3 regions of the Rhodococcus sp. NPDC003382 genome follow, and region 2 is predicted to be linked to each of the others. Evidence: riboswitches for the same ligand, from Rfam matches in the RefSeq annotation. Region 2 holds a riboswitch; each other region holds the start of a gene.
The links. A riboswitch is a leader RNA that binds a small molecule or an ion and turns the genes downstream of it on or off. The one in region 2 is predicted to bind thiamine pyrophosphate.
Positions count from the first base shown of each region.

Region 1: linked by a shared signal. The riboswitch ahead of ACWDUD_RS15350 (TenA family protein) and the one ahead of thiO (glycine oxidase ThiO) in region 2 are both predicted to bind thiamine pyrophosphate.
Region 3: linked by a shared signal. The riboswitch ahead of thiC (phosphomethylpyrimidine synthase ThiC) and the one ahead of thiO (glycine oxidase ThiO) in region 2 are both predicted to bind thiamine pyrophosphate.

Region 1 is NZ_JBSFRH010000020.1:40,321-45,229, reverse strand. It holds gene ACWDUD_RS15355 (amino acid adenylation domain-containing protein) at 1-1,008, opposite strand, end outside; TPP riboswitch at 1,281-1,378, shown strand; gene ACWDUD_RS15350 (TenA family protein) at 1,371-2,090, shown strand; gene ACWDUD_RS15345 (ABC transporter substrate-binding protein) at 2,075-3,094, shown strand; gene ACWDUD_RS15340 (ABC transporter permease) at 3,075-3,869, shown strand; gene ACWDUD_RS15335 (ABC transporter ATP-binding protein) at 3,866-4,603, shown strand; gene ACWDUD_RS15330 (hypothetical protein) at 4,691-4,909, opposite strand, start outside.
Region 2 is NZ_JBSFRH010000013.1:91,299-96,207, reverse strand. It holds gene ACWDUD_RS11700 (hypothetical protein) at 1-1,277, opposite strand, end outside; gene ACWDUD_RS11695 (NUDIX hydrolase) at 1,406-2,254, shown strand; gene thiE (thiamine phosphate synthase) at 2,259-2,948, opposite strand; TPP riboswitch at 2,975-3,089, shown strand; gene thiO (glycine oxidase ThiO) at 3,087-4,148, shown strand; gene thiS (sulfur carrier protein ThiS) at 4,148-4,363, shown strand; gene thiG (thiazole synthase) at 4,356-4,909, shown strand, end outside.
Region 3 is NZ_JBSFRH010000032.1:9,455-14,363, reverse strand. It holds gene ACWDUD_RS20670 (L-aspartate oxidase) at 1-217, shown strand, start outside; gene nadC (carboxylating nicotinate-nucleotide diphosphorylase) at 221-1,087, shown strand; gene ACWDUD_RS20660 (PHA/PHB synthase family protein) at 1,212-2,894, opposite strand; TPP riboswitch at 3,222-3,331, shown strand; gene thiC (phosphomethylpyrimidine synthase ThiC) at 3,330-4,909, shown strand, end outside.

The DNA of each region.
Region 1 (4,909 bases), on a different contig from region 2:
CGGGTCCCGGTGCCCCTCGGGCACGGCGACGAGAAGACGCGCGCCGGCCTGCAACGGCCAGAACAACTCCCACACGGACACGTCGAAGGTGACCGGAGTCTTGTGCAGCACCACGTCCGCAGGTCCCAGCCGGTACTGCTCCTGGCGCCAGCGCAGGTTGGTGACGATCGCCTCGTGGGTCACCGCCACGCCCTTGGGCCGGCCGGTGGATCCGGAGGTGAAGATGACGTAGGCGGTGTCGGCGGCGTGCAGGGGACGACGGCGGTCGGCATCGGTGAGCGGGTCCGCCGATTCCGATCCGAGGTCGAGGGCCGTCACGTCGAGCACCTCGATCCCGTCTGCGGGCACCGGCGCAGCGGTCTCGGTGAGCAGGACCGCGGGCTCGGCGACCTCGAGGATGTAGGCCAGTCGCTCGGCGGGATGGTCCGGGTCGAGCGGCACGTACGCACCGCCTGCCTCGAGCACCGCGTACACGGCCACGAGCAGATCGAAGGACCGGCGCAGGGCGACGGCGACGGTGAGACCCGGCCCGACACCGGACTCGACGAGGCGGCGGGCCAGCCGCCGGGACCGGTCCGCCAGCTCGGCGTAGGTGTACTCGGCGCCGTCGAACTCGACGGCCACGGCGTCGGGAGTGGCGGCGGCCTGCGCGGCGAAGGCGGCGGGCAGGGTGTCCGGTCGCGCCGGCTCCGGCGACGCCTGCTCCTCCCCCGCGAACGCGGCGAGGTCCTCGGACAGTTCGGCCAGAGCGACGGCGACCTCGTCGGGACCACTCCCGGCGAGCCCGGGCAGCAGTCCGGTGAGCACGACGGGAACGAGTGCGTCGGGTCCGATCGCGTCGCCCATGGCGGCGCCGAGCGCAGCCAGTTCCTCGTTGAGGCCGGCGTAGGTGACGACGGCACCGTCGCGCACCAGAGCGACCCGTTCGGGGTCACGCGAGACGACATTCGCGATCAGTCGCGGCAGATTCTCGAGTTCCGACCGTCCGGAATCCTCGACATCCCGCATCCCGTATTCCACCTTTCCCCACATCGCTGTGCGCAGGCGGAGTCGCCGTCGACACCCTCCCGCGACCGCCCGAGCGCGAGCCGGGAGGTCTCGCAGCATGGTCGTCGCACGGAATCGTCGGGCCCTTCACACCGCCGGAGACCGCGCTGACGATCGCCAAACATACAGGCTGTTTTGTGTCCACGGAACAGGTTGTCCGGACATTCCCGGCGCAGCCCCCGGGTCCGGTACCCCGGGGGCCCGTTGCGCGGAACGCCCTGCTAAGGTCGCGTTCGTCCGACACGGGGTGCTCCGCGCGCGCGGGGCTGAGATCACACCCGTAGAACCTGCATCAGGTAATGCTGACGAAGGGATGTCCCGGCATGTCTGTGCCTGTCGACGTTTCGCCTCTTGTTTCCACCGACCGCTTCACCGATCGGATGTGGCAGCACACCGAGACGCTGCGCCGGTCGATCGACGACCTCGAATTCCTCCACCGCCTGGGCGACGGAACGCTGCCGCTCGACGCCTTCCGCTTCTACATCGAGCAGGACGCGCTGTACCTCGCCGGGTACGCCAAGGCCCTCGCGCTGTTGTCCGCCAAGTCCCCGGATCCGGCAACCGCCGCGTTCTGGGCGACCAGTGCCGCCACGGCGGCCACCGAGGAGTCGGCGCTGCACAAGAGCCTGCTCACCGGCGGGGTTCTGCCGCCCGGTGAGGCCGCGCCCGCCCACTCCCCCGCCTGCCTCGGGTACGTCTCCTATCTCACGGCGACCGTCGCCACCGAGCCGTACGCGGTCGGTGCTGCGGCCGTGCTGCCGTGTTTCTGGATCTACGCCGAAGTGGGCCGCGACCTCGCCGCCCGCGCCTCCGGGGTCCTCGCCACCGACCCGCAGCACCCGTACGCGCAGTGGGTGACCACCTACGACGCCCCCGAATTCCACGCCGCGGTCGCGACCGCCCGCGAACTGGTCGACGCCGCGGCGGTCGCCGCCACCGACGCCGACCGTGCCGCGATGCTCGACGCGTTCACCGTCGCGACCCGCTACGAGCTGATGTTCTGGGACACCGCGCTGCACCGGCAGGAATGGCCGGAATCGTGACTCTCCGCCGCCTCACCGCCCTGCTGGTCGCGATCGTCGCGATCGCCCTGGTCCCCGCCTGTTCCTCGTCCGAATCGGACGACACGATCCGCTTCGCACTGGACTGGACGCCGAACACCAACCACACCGGCCTGTACGTGGCGATGCAGGAGGGTTTGTTCGACGAGGCCGGTCTCGACGTGGAGATCCTGCCGTACAACAACACGACCCCGGATACCCTCGTCGACGCGGGCAACGCCGAGTTCGGCATCTCCACCCAGGGGATGACGACCTTCGCCCGCGCCGCCGGATCGCACACCGTCTCGGTGCTCGCCCCGCTGCAGCACTGGGCGACCGGCATCGCCGTCAAGGCGGACCGCGCCGATCTCGCGCGGCCGAGAGACCTCGACGGTCACATCTACGCCGGGTTCGGCGATCCCGGCGACGAGGAGACGCTGCGTCAGGTCATCCGCAACGACGGTGGCCGCGGCGAGTTCACGTCCGTCATCCTCGGCACGTCCGCGTACGAGGCGGTGTACTCGGGAACCGCGGACTTCACCGCGTCCTATCTCGCGTGGGAGGGCATCGAGGCCGAACATCGCGGCCTGCCGATGCGCTACTTCTCGTACACCGACTACGGGTTCCCCGACGCCTACGCCATCGTGATCAGCGGCAACGAGGACTGGCTGGCCGAACACCCGGAGCAGGCACGCGCGTTCGTGCAGGCCGTTCAGCGCGGCTACGAGATCGCCGCCGAGGATCCCGAGCGCGCCGCCCGGGACCTCATCGACGCCAACCCGGGGGCCTTCGAGGACGAAGCGCTCGTCTTCGAGAGCCAGCGCATGCTCTCGGCGGACCAGCTGCGCGACGAGAACGGGAACGTGGGCACCCAGACCCTCGAACGCTGGACCGGCTACTCGCGGTTCCTGTACGAGAAGGGTCTGCTCGCCGGACCCGACGGCCGGCCGCTGACCGAGGAGCCGGACTGGTCCACCTACTTCACCGATGACTACCTCACGTCCTGACCCGTCGTCACCGCGCTGGGTCCGCATCGCCGCCCCCGCCGCGGTGGTCGTGCTCGCGCTCGTCGCGCTCTGGCAGCTGTACGTGACGGTCTCCGGGATCCGCCCGCAGGTGCTGCCCTCCCCCGCCCGGGTGCTCGGGCAGGGGTGGGCGCACCGCGACGACCTGGCCGCCCACACGTGGTCGACGTTGCAGGTGACGATCATCGGGTTCGCGGTGTCCCTCGTGGTTGCGTGGGCCCTGGCGATCGTCGTGGACTTCTCGCCGTGGCTGCGCCGCGCGCTGGTGCCACTGTTCGTGGTGTCGCAGACCCTGCCGATCATCGCGATCGCCCCGCTGATGATCATCTGGTTCGGTTTCGGGTTGCTGCCGAAGGTCCTGGTGATCGCGCTGGCGACGTTCTTCCCCATGGCGATCGGGCTGATCGAGGGGTTCGCCGCCGCGGACCGGGAGGCCGGGGCGTTGCTGCGCAGCATGGGCGCGTCCCGCGGCCAGGTGTTCCGGTACGTGCGCCTGCCGTCGGCGCTGCCGCGGTTCTTCACGGCGCTGCGCATCGGCATCACCTACGCGGTGGTCGGCGCGGTGTTCGCCGAGTACGTGGGGGCCACGTCGGGGCTGGGCATCTACATGAGCACCCAGAAGAACTCGTTCCGCACCGATCTGGTGCTCGCCGCGGTGCTCGTCACCGCCGCCCTGTCGCTGGCGCTGTATCTGCTCACCTACCTGGTCGAGCGGATCGTCGCGCCCTGGGCCCTGTCCACGGGGAGCCGCAGATGACCGCCGTGACCGTCTCCGCGGTGCACCGTTCCTTCGCGGACCGCGCGGTGCTCGACGGCATCGACTTCGACGTCGCCGGGGGCGAGTTCGTGTCGGTGATCGGACCGAGCGGCTCCGGCAAGTCCACGCTGTTCGGGCTGATCGCCGGCCTCGACACCCCCGACACCGGCACCGTCACCGTCGGCGGCGCACCGGCCGCGCCCGGCCGGGCCGCGTTGATGCCGCAGAAGGACCTGCTGTTCCCGTGGCGCAGCGTCGTCGACAACTGCGCGCTCGGCCTCGAGGTCCAGGGGATCCCGCGCGCCGAAGCCCGGGCGCGTGCCGCGAAGCTGTTCCCCGCGTTCGGGCTGGCCGGGTTCGAGAATGCGCGTCCGGGGGAACTGTCCGGCGGGATGCGCCAACGGGCGGCGCTGGCACGCACGGTCGTGCAGGGCCGCGACGTCGTGCTCCTCGACGAGCCGTTCGGCGCGCTGGATTCGCTGACCCGCACCGACATGCAGCTGTGGTTGCAGGACGTGTGGATGCGGGACCGCTGGACCGTGCTGATGATCACGCACGACGTGCGCGAGGCGGTGTTGCTGTCCGATCGGGTGCTCGTGCTCTCCCCGCGCCCGGCGCGGATCCGGCACGAGGTGCGGGTCCCGCTGCCGCGGCCGCGCACGCTCGAGACCCTCACCGACCCGGAATTCGTGGCGCTGGAACGCGAACTCGTCGACATCCTCCACACGAAGTGAAGGTCACGACGCAACCTTCGGCCGACCGATGAACCGGCTCGAACGAATACCGAAGTGCGCCGGTCGGACTCTTCCCCTCGCGAGGAATCAACGATGCCTGACAAGGAACGGACGGAGAACGACCACATCGTCCGCAGGCGCGAAAGTGACTGCGTCGATTCCCGATTCCGCGAAGGTGACCCGGATTTCGCGAGCATGAGGTGCTTCGTCTTGTTGTCGCTCGACAGTCGTTTCGACCAGATAGCTGCGCCGGTACATTCGCCCCGCCTGCTCCCAGGTGTCCACCTCGACGAGGATCGGCCCCTC
Region 2 (4,909 bases):
TGGGAGGCGCGGTCCTCGTTGGAACGCAGCTCGGAGCGCGCCGCCTCGATGCCTTCGGCCAAGGCGTCGTCGACGACGGCGAACTGGGCCGCCGATTCGTTCGGACCCGGACCGACCGCCAGGACCGCCGCTGCGGTGTAGTCACCGCGCTGCAGAGCGGCCACCGTCCGTTCGTGCGATTCCATCCATTCGTTGCGGGCGGCGATCGCACGGGCCACGGCATCGTCGGTGACAGCGTCTCCACCCGGGTGGGATTGCAGTAGCTCGCCGAGCCGGGCCATGGACTGTCGGAACGCGGCATCGTATTCGCCGGTGCTGTCCCGCCGGGCCAACAGCAGCGTCTCGGCGGTGCGGGACTGCTGGGCGGTGATGCGGGCCGCGGCGACCGTCCCGAGCGGCTCGGCGCCGTCACTGATGGCGCGTTGCGTCGCACTCGACGACACCAGCCCCGCGACGAGCAGCCACACCAGCAGCAGGCCGGTCGCGGCGATCGACAGGAGCAACCCGGGATTGAGGGCACGCCGGCTGATGCGGGAGATGATCAGGTGGATGCCGCCGAGCGCGGACACTGCGGCGATGAGCAACCCGATCGAGAACCACGGTGGCCGGACCGCGGCGTGCTGGGTGTCCGTGACGGCACGGACACCGAGCATGTGCAGTTCCTGTGCCATCGGCAACAGCGAGGTCTGCATGAGGTTCGACGCTTCGCCGAGGTACGCGCTGCCCACCGGATTGCCCGAGCGGTTGTTGGCCCGGGCCGTCTCGATCAGGCCCGTGTACACGGTCAGCCGCCCGGAGATCCCCGACAGGAGGCGGGCACTGTCCGGGTCGTCATCGGCACCGATGGCCGCCGCGACCAGCTGCGCCGACGCCTCCGCCACGGCCTGCTCGTACCGCTCGCGGACGGCCTTCGGTTCGATGCCGCCGGAGATGAACCCGGTGACCGCCGCCGCGTCGGCGACGGACAACGCGCTGTAGAGATCCTGGGACGCGTCCGCCAGCGGCTCGATCGTCGACAGCAGATGATCGTGCGTGGCCTTGCGGCTGCTCACCGTCTGGGTCGCGACGAACCCCGAGATCGCCACCAGGATCGACACGAGCGTCCCGAGCACGATGAGCTTGGCGGGTGTCGAGCGCAGCACGGCACCCAGATCGTCGGGCACCTGCGGGCCGCTCGACCGTCCCTGCTCGAAAACCCGGGCGGTCCGTGTCTCGGGGGCCCGCTGCTCGGCGTGGTCGGGGCCGGGGTCGATCGTGGGGTGTAGGCGAGGGTCCACCAATCGCCCCTTTCGGTGTTGCACAGTCCTTGGCGAGCATATAAGCAGTACGAACAGGAATGCGCTGCGCGAGTGCGTCGGAACAGGGGTTCGACAGCCCGCGGCGGCCGGTAGGGAGGACGGACACGATGCGCGGTGACGGTGACGGATGGGCCGTCGGCCCCGACGGCGATCGCCGGTGGGGCAAGCACGGTGCGGCCGGGCTGTTGTTGCGTGCGCCTCTGCCCGACGGCCGGCCCGCGGTGCTGCTGCAACACCGCGCCGCGTGGAGTCACCAGGGCGGAACCTGGGCGCTGCCCGGCGGCGCCCGCGACAGCCACGAAAGCACCGTCGACGCCGCGGTACGCGAAGCGCACGAGGAGACCGGCATCGACGTGTCGGTGGTTGCGGTCCGAACCGAGCGCGTCACCGCCGGGGTCGTCGGCGGCTGGACCTACACGACCGTCGTCGCCGACGCCGGGATCCCGCTGGCCACCGTCCCCAACGGCGAGAGCACCGAACTGCGATGGGTGCCGGAGGTCGAGGTCGAGGCGATGGCGCTGCACGCGGGGTTCGCCGCGTCCTGGCCGACGCTGCGCACCCGCGTGGTCCGGGTCCTGCTCGACACCGCGAACGTGCTCGGCTCCCGCCCGACCGGCTGGTGGCGCGACCGGCCGGGAGCGACCGGGGCACTGCTGAACGAGCTGGCGGCGGTGCTGCCCCGGACCCTCGAACTGCCCGACGGCGGGTTCGGCTGGGTGACGCAGATCGAGGCCGTGCTCGAAGGCCAGGCCCGGGACGCGATCGTCGAGGACGCCCGCATCCCGGTGCACGCCGCCACCGGAAGCGGGGACGACGAACTGGCCCGCCTCGCCGGGGCGACCGCCACCCTCACGTCGGAGGTGACGGTGGTCGTGACCGCCGACCGCGGGCTACGGGAGCGCCTGCCCGATTCGGTGATCGCGTTGTCGCCCTCGACCGTCCTCGACTGGCTGTAGACGGTTACGCAGGTAGACCGGCCTTCAGCGCAGCGGCCGCGGCACGCGGATCGGCGGCCTTCGTGATCGCCCGAACCACCGCGACACGGGTGGCGCCGGCGGCGACCACCTCGGGCAGTCGCTCGATGTCGATCCCGCCGATCGCGAACCACGGACGGGTCGGATGCGACTGAGCGACCTCCCGGATGACCTCCAGACCCGCCGCGGTGCGGCCCGGCTTGGTCGGGGTGTCCCATACCGGGCCGGACGCGAAGTAGTCGACACCCTCCTCGATCTCGGCGAGGGACGCCTGTGCGCGGCTGCCCGTGGATCGGCCGATGACGATGTCCGGACCGAGGATGTTGCGGGCGTGGGCGACCGGCAGATCCCCCTGACCCAGATGCAGGATGTCCGCGCCCGCCGCCAGTGCGATGTCGGCGCGGTCGTTGACGGCGAGCAGTGCGCCGTGGCGCCGGCACGCGTCGGCGAGGATCTCGAGCGCGGCCAGTTCGTCGCGTGCCTCGAGGCGGCCGAACTTCTTCTCGCCCGCCGAGTCCTTGTCACGCAACTGGATGATGTCGACTCCGCCGGCGAGGGCTTCCTCCGCGAATCGAGCCAGGTCGCCGGTGTCCCGGCGGGCGTCGGTGCACAGGTACAGACGCGCGTCCGCGAGTCGTTCCCGAGGTGAAGGATGGTTGCCACGATAGGAAGTCACAGCCCAGACGGTAACCTCTGAGGGAGAGATGACAACACGGGAGTCCCGGGGAACGCGGGGCTGAGAGGGGGCCTGCCGGCCCCGACCGTTATGACCTGACCCGGATCATGCCGGCGCAGGGAGTGAGGTGGACGCAGGATGGGAACGGTAGCCGTCGTCGGTGGCGGTGTCATCGGGTTGTCGATCGCGTGGCGCGCGGCGAGCGCCGGCTGGGACGTGACAGTGCACGACCCGACCCCCGGAGCGGGCGCATCCTGGGTCGCCGGTGGCATGCTCGCGCCGCTGTCGGAGGGCTGGCCCGGCGAGGAACACGTCCTGGAACTGGGCGCGGCGTCACTCGCGCGCTGGCCGGAGTTCGGGGACCGGTTGCAGCGCGCGACCGGGTGCGACCTGTTCACCTCGGACGGGTCGCTCACTGTCGCGCTGGATGCCGCCGACGCCGCCGACCTGCGCACCGTCGCGGAATGGGTGCAGGCGCAGGGCCACGAGATGCGGGTGCTCACCCGTGCCGAGATCCGGGAGCTCGAGCCGTCGCTCGGCCCGCGGATCCGCCTCGGGTTGCTCGCCCCGACGGAACTGGCCGTGGACAACAGGATCCTCGTCGACGCCCTGCATCGCGCCTGCGTCGAGGCCGGGGTGCGGTTCGTCGCGACCGCGGTCGATTCGCTCGACGCGCTGCCCGCGGACCGGGTGGTGCTCGCGGCGGGTTCGGCGTCGGCCCGGTTGTGGCCGGGCCTTCCGGTGCGGCCCGTCAAGGGCGAGATCCTGCGGTTGCGGGCCCGGCCCGGTGTCACCCCCGCCCCGAGCCGCACCATCCGCGGCAGTGTGCACGGCCGGCCGGCCTATCTGGTGCCGCGCGGCGACGGTCTCGTCGTCGGCGCCACCCAGTACGAGGCCGACGACACGCAGGTGACGGTCGCCGGGGTGCGGGACCTCATCGCCGATGCGGAAGCGCTGCTGCCGGCGATCGGCGAGTACGAGCTGTACGAGGCGACGGCGGGACTGCGGCCGATGAGCCCGGACAACCTGCCGTTGATCGGGCGGCTGTCCGAACGGGTCGTCGCCGCGACCGGGCACGGACGCAACGGGGTCCTGTTCACCCCGATCACCGCGGACGCCGTGCTCGCCGAACTCGCCGACGATCCGCTCGCCGAAGCGAAAAACGCCGACCCGCAAAGATTTTCGAAGGAAGGGCTGTGATGACGAACCCGATCTCGGTGGGGATCACCGTCAACGGTGAGGACCACTACTTCGCCGAGGCGCCGACGGTCGCCGAACTGCTGGTGCAGCTGGGGCTGCCGGAGAAGGGCATCGCGATCGCCGTCGACGGCGCGGTGTTCCCGCGCGGGCGGTGGTCCGAACCGGTCGGAAAGGGCTGGCAGATCGAGATTCTCACGGCGGTCCAGGGTGGCTGAGCTCCGTGACCCGGCACACGACCTGCCGCAGCTGACCATCGCCGGACGCACCTTCGCGTCGCGGTTGATCACCGGCACCGGCGGCGCCGCGAATCTCGCGGTGCTCGAGGAAGCGCTCGTCGCCTCGGGTACCGAACTGACCACCGTCGCCATGCGACGCGTCGACGCCGCCTCCGGCACCGGGGTGCTCGACCTGCTGCGCCGCCTCGACATCACCCCGCTCCCGAACACCGCGGGCTGCCGCGGCGCGAAGGAAGCGGTGCTCACCGCGCAACTGGGCCGCGAGGCCCTCGAAACCGATTGGGTCAAGCTCGAGGTCATCGCCGACGAACGCACCCTGCTGCCCGACGCCATCGAATTGGTCTCGGCGGCAGAGCAACTCGTCGACGACGGGTTCGTGGTCCTGCCGTACACGACGGACGATCCGGTCCTCGCGAAGCGCCTCGAGGACGTCGGATGCGCGGCGGTGATGCCGCTCGGCTCGCCGATCGGCACCGGACTGGGCATCGCCAATCCGCACCACATCGAGATGATCGTCGAAGCCGC
Region 3 (4,909 bases), on a different contig from region 2:
CGCCCTGTGCGCCGACGCCACCGCGCTCGAGGACGCCGCGCTGACCGTCACCGCGGACGCGCTGCTCGTCGCGGCACGCGCCCGCACCGAGAGCCGCGGCTGCCACACCCGCAGCGACTGCCCCGACACCGATCCGGCGCAGGCGCGCAGCCTCGAGATCCGCCTGGTCGACGGCGACGTCGCCCTGACCATCCCCGACCTGACAGGAGTGCGTTAGACAATGGCCACCGAGTTGCCCGAAGGCCTCGACCGCGAAGAGATCCTCACCCTGATCCGGGTCGCGCTCGACGAGGACCTGCGTTACGGCGCCGACGTCACGTCCGAAGCGACGGTGCCGGCGGACGCGGTCGCGGCCGCGGCGGTGGTGCCGCGCTCACCGGGCACGATCGCCGGCGTCGACGTGGGCCTGATGGTCCTCGACGAGGTGATCGGCGACGGCAACTACCAGGTGCTCGACCGGGTCCAGGACGGGCATCGGGTGCAGGCCGGTGAGCCGGTGCTCACCGTCGAGGCGCCGACGCGGGGCCTGCTCACCGCCGAGCGCACCATGCTGAACCTGATGTGCCACATGTCCGGCATCGCCACCGCGACCGCGCACTGGGTGGACGCGGTCGCCGGAACCGAGGCGAAGATCCGCGACAGCCGCAAGACGCTGCCCGGGATGCGCGCCCTGCAGAAGTACTCGGTGCGCGTCGGTGGCGGCGTCAACCACCGCATGGGTCTCGGCGACGAGGCGCTCATCAAGGACAACCACGTCGCCGCCGCCGGTTCGGTGGTCGCGGCGCTGCGCGCAGTGCGTGCGCACGCCCCGGGCATCCCGTGCGAGGTCGAGGTGGACAGCCTCGAACAGTTCGACGAGGTGCTCGCCGAGAAGGCCGAGCTGATCCTGCTCGACAACTTCCCGGTGTGGCAGACGCAGATCGCGGTGCAGCGCCGCAACACCCACGCGCCGCAGACCCGGCTCGAATCGTCCGGTGGGCTGACCCTCGAGGTCGCCGCGGACTACGCGCGCACCGGCGTCGACTACCTCGCGGTCGGGGCGCTCACGCACTCGGTGACGGTCCTCGATCTCGGCCTGGACATGTAACACCGGTTCGGGCGTCGATCCGGCGCGAATCTTCCTCCGCGCCAGGCGAAGTGAGCGGAGTCGGCCGCGGTGACGAGAGCTCGGCACCGCGGCCGCTGTCCTGATGCAGGGTGCAGGCCGGTGGTCAGTCGGCGGGAAGGTCGCGCACGTACCGGCCGGGGGCAGCCTCGAGCGGCGGATACCGGTCGCTGCCGGGTGCGGCGGGTGCGGCGGTCTCCTCTCCGCTGCGGGCGATTGCCCAGTCCGCCCAGGCCTCCCACCAGCTGCCCTGCTGTCGTTCGGCGTGCTCGAGCCAGGTGTCCGGATCCGGGCCCGGTGTGCCGCCGGTCCAGTAGTGGGCCTTGGGGTTGCCGGGCGGGTTGACCAGGCTGGCGATGTGCCCGGAGAAGCTGAGCACGAACTCGGTGTCGCCGCCGAGCAATTGGGTGGTGCGGTAGCAGCTGCGCCACGCGGTCAGGTGATCGGCGATGGCACCGGAGACGAAGGTGGGCACGGTGATCGACTTCAGGTCCACCGGCGTGTCCAGCACGGTGAGCCCGCCCGGCTCGACGAGCAGATTGTCGCGGAAGATGTCGAGGAACTGACCGTGCAGGGCGCCGGGCAGGTTGGTGCCGTCGGCGTTCCAGGCGAGGATGTCGAACGCCGGCGGGGTGCGTCCCATCAGGTAGTTGTTGACGACGTAGTTGAACACCAGATCGTTCGGACGCATCCAGGTGAACGCCGAGCCCATGTCCCGGGCGCTGATCAGGCCCTTGCGGCGCGAGCGGCCCTTCGCGAACCGGACCAGCGCGGGGCGCGCGAACGCGCCGAGCAAGGCCGGGTTACCGAAGTCGAGCATCGTCACCGCGTACGCCATGCTGTGCACCCGGTCATCGCCCTGAGCGGCGAGATGGTTGAGCGCCGTAGTGGCGAGGATGCCGCCGGCGCAGAACCCGATCAGGTTCACGTCGTCGCTGCCGGTGATCTCCCGCACCTCGTCGATCGCCCGGAGTATCCGCGCGGCGTAGGTGTCCATGTCCCAGTCGCCCTGCTCGGCGCTGGGATTGCGCCACGACAGCATGAAGGTCTGCAGGCCCCGGCCGACGTTGTACTCGACGAAGCTGCGTCCCGGCCGCAGGTCCAGGAAGTAGTACCGGCCGATCGGTGGCGGCACCACCAGCACCGGCCGGCTGCGCACCGTGGTCGTGGTGGGGGTGTACTGGATCACCTCGGCGACCGGGTCGCGGGAGACCACCGCTCCCGGGGTCACCGCGAGGTCCTTACCGACGGTGAAGGCGTCGCGCGGCACCATCGACGGCATGCCCCGGTTCTCGATCACATCGGAGACGAAATGCTTGGTGCCGCGCACCAGACTGAGTCCGGCGGTGTCGAACGCTTCCTTCAGTGCCGCGGGGTTGGTCCACAGGTAGTTCGTCGGGGCCAGAGCCGCGGTGAGGATGTCGGCTGCGAATTTGGCCTCGGCCGCCCGGCGCGCGTCGATCGCGCGGCCGACGTCGTCGACCACGCCGTCGACGGCGCCCGTGGCCGCCAGGTAGGTCTGTTCGAGGCGGTGGTAGGCCGGGTGTGTATCCCATGCCGGGTCGGCGAACCGGCGATCGCCCTTGGCCGGGGCCACCGTCGACCGGCCGACGGCGATCTTCGCCAGTTCCTTGCCGAACGCGGCGCTGTGCCGGGCCACTGTCCGTCCGTGGCCGAACACATCGGCCAGGGCGCCGAGGGCCATCCCGAGCCCAGGGGGTGCGACGTCCTCGCCACCGCCGATCGATTCCTCGACGTCGTCCCTGATCACGGGTCGTGTCTGGGTCATCGCGGGTCTCCCTTCGACACCTGAATTGTCGCACCGCATAGGTGCCGTGGCGGCCGACGATATCGAATTGCATTACAAGACAGCACATTCAAGCAGTATGTATCTCGACGCGGAGGAGCTCGGCGCGACGTTCCGGACGACGGAAGCAGCGGTGTACGAATGGATATCGACAGCACCGGGTGCGATCTCGGCGATGCCCAATCCGCGTGACCACGAAACATCCATCGTGACCACGAAACATCCATCACAGCAACGCAAGTCCCTGAAGGCGCACCGTCGGTGCGGACCCTGGTGGGATACCCGGGCCGGCAACGGTGTTAGTGTCGGTGCCGTCCACACGGGAGCCCTATTGCAGGGGCTGAGATCGGGCTGACGCAGCCTGCGACCGTCGAACCTGTCCGGGTAATGCCGGCGAAGGAAGTAGGCACAGTTCCGATGAGCGCATCGAACCCCCATGCCCTGACCCATGTCCACGACGAGGAACACGACCTCCACGTTCCCGTCACGGAAATCCGCTTGGAGAACTCCCCGGGCGGGGTCCCGAACCCGCCACTGCGGGTCTACCGCACCGAGGGTCCCGGCAGCGACCCGGAGGTCGGGCTCCCGCCGGCACGGGCCTCCTGGATCGCCGCTCGCGGCGACGTCGAGCAGTACCCGGGCCGGGAACGGGATCTGCTCGACGACGGTCGCTCGGCCGCCCGGCGTGGTGAGGCGTCCCGGGAGTGGAAAGGCCCCCGCCGCGTCCCGGTGCGGGCGAAGGCGGGCCGGACGGTCACGCAGATGCACTACGCCAGGGCCGGGATCATCACCCAGGAGATGCGGTTCGTGGCATTGCGGGAGAACTGCGATGTGGAACTGGTACGCACCGAACTGGCGGCGGGGCGGGCGATCATCCCGGCCAACATCAACCATCCCGAGTCCGAGCCGATGATCATCGGCAGGGCGTTCCTGGTGAAGATCAACGCCAACATCGGCAACTCGGCGGTGACCGGCTCCATCGCCGAGGAGGTGGACAAGATGCGCTGGGCCACCCGCTGGGGCGCGGACACCGTGATGGACCTGTCCACCGGCGAGGACATCCACACCACCCGGGAGTGGATCATCCGCAACTCCCCGGTGCCGATCGGCACGGTGCCGATCTACCAGGCCCTGGAGAAGGTCAACGGGCAGGCGGAAGCATTGACCTGGGAGATTTTCCGCGACACCGTGATCGAGCAGTGCGAACAGGGCGTGGACTACATGACCATCCATGCCGGGGTGCTGCTGCGCTACGTGCCGCTGACCGCCGAGCGGGTCACCGGCATCGTCTCCCGGGGCGGGTCGATCATGGCCGGGTGGTGCCTGGCCCACCACGAGGAGAATTTCCTCTACACCCACTTCGACGAGCTCTGCGAGATCTTCGCCCGCTACGACGTCGCTTTCTCCCTCGGTGACGGGCTGCGGCCCGGGTCGATCGCCGACGCCAACGACGCCGCCCAGTTCGCCGAGCTGGACACCCTCGCCGAGCTGACCGCCCGCGCCTGGGCCCACGACGTGCAGGTCATGGTGGAGGGGCCCGGCCACGTCCCGCTGCACCTGGTGCGGGAGAACGTGGAGCGGCAGCAGAAGCTGTGTCACGGCGCGCCCTTCTACACCCTGGGCCCGCTGGTGACCGACATCGCCCCGGGCTACGACCACATCACCTCCGCGATCGGGGCCGCCGAGATCGCCCGCTACGGCACGGCGATGCTGTGCTACGTCACGCCGAAGGAGCATCTGGGACTGCCGAACCGGGACGACGTGAAGACCGGGGTGATCACGTACAAGATCGCCGCCCACGCCGCGGACCTCGCCAAGGGTCATCCCGGTGCCGCCGAGCGTGACGACGCGTTGTCGAAGGCGCGTTTCGAGTTCCGGTGGCGGGACCAGTTCGCTCTGTCCCTGGATCCGGAGACCGCCGAGGAGTTCCACGACGAGACGCTGCCGGCCGAACCGGCCAAGACCGCGCACTTCTGCTCGATGTGCGGGCCGAAGTT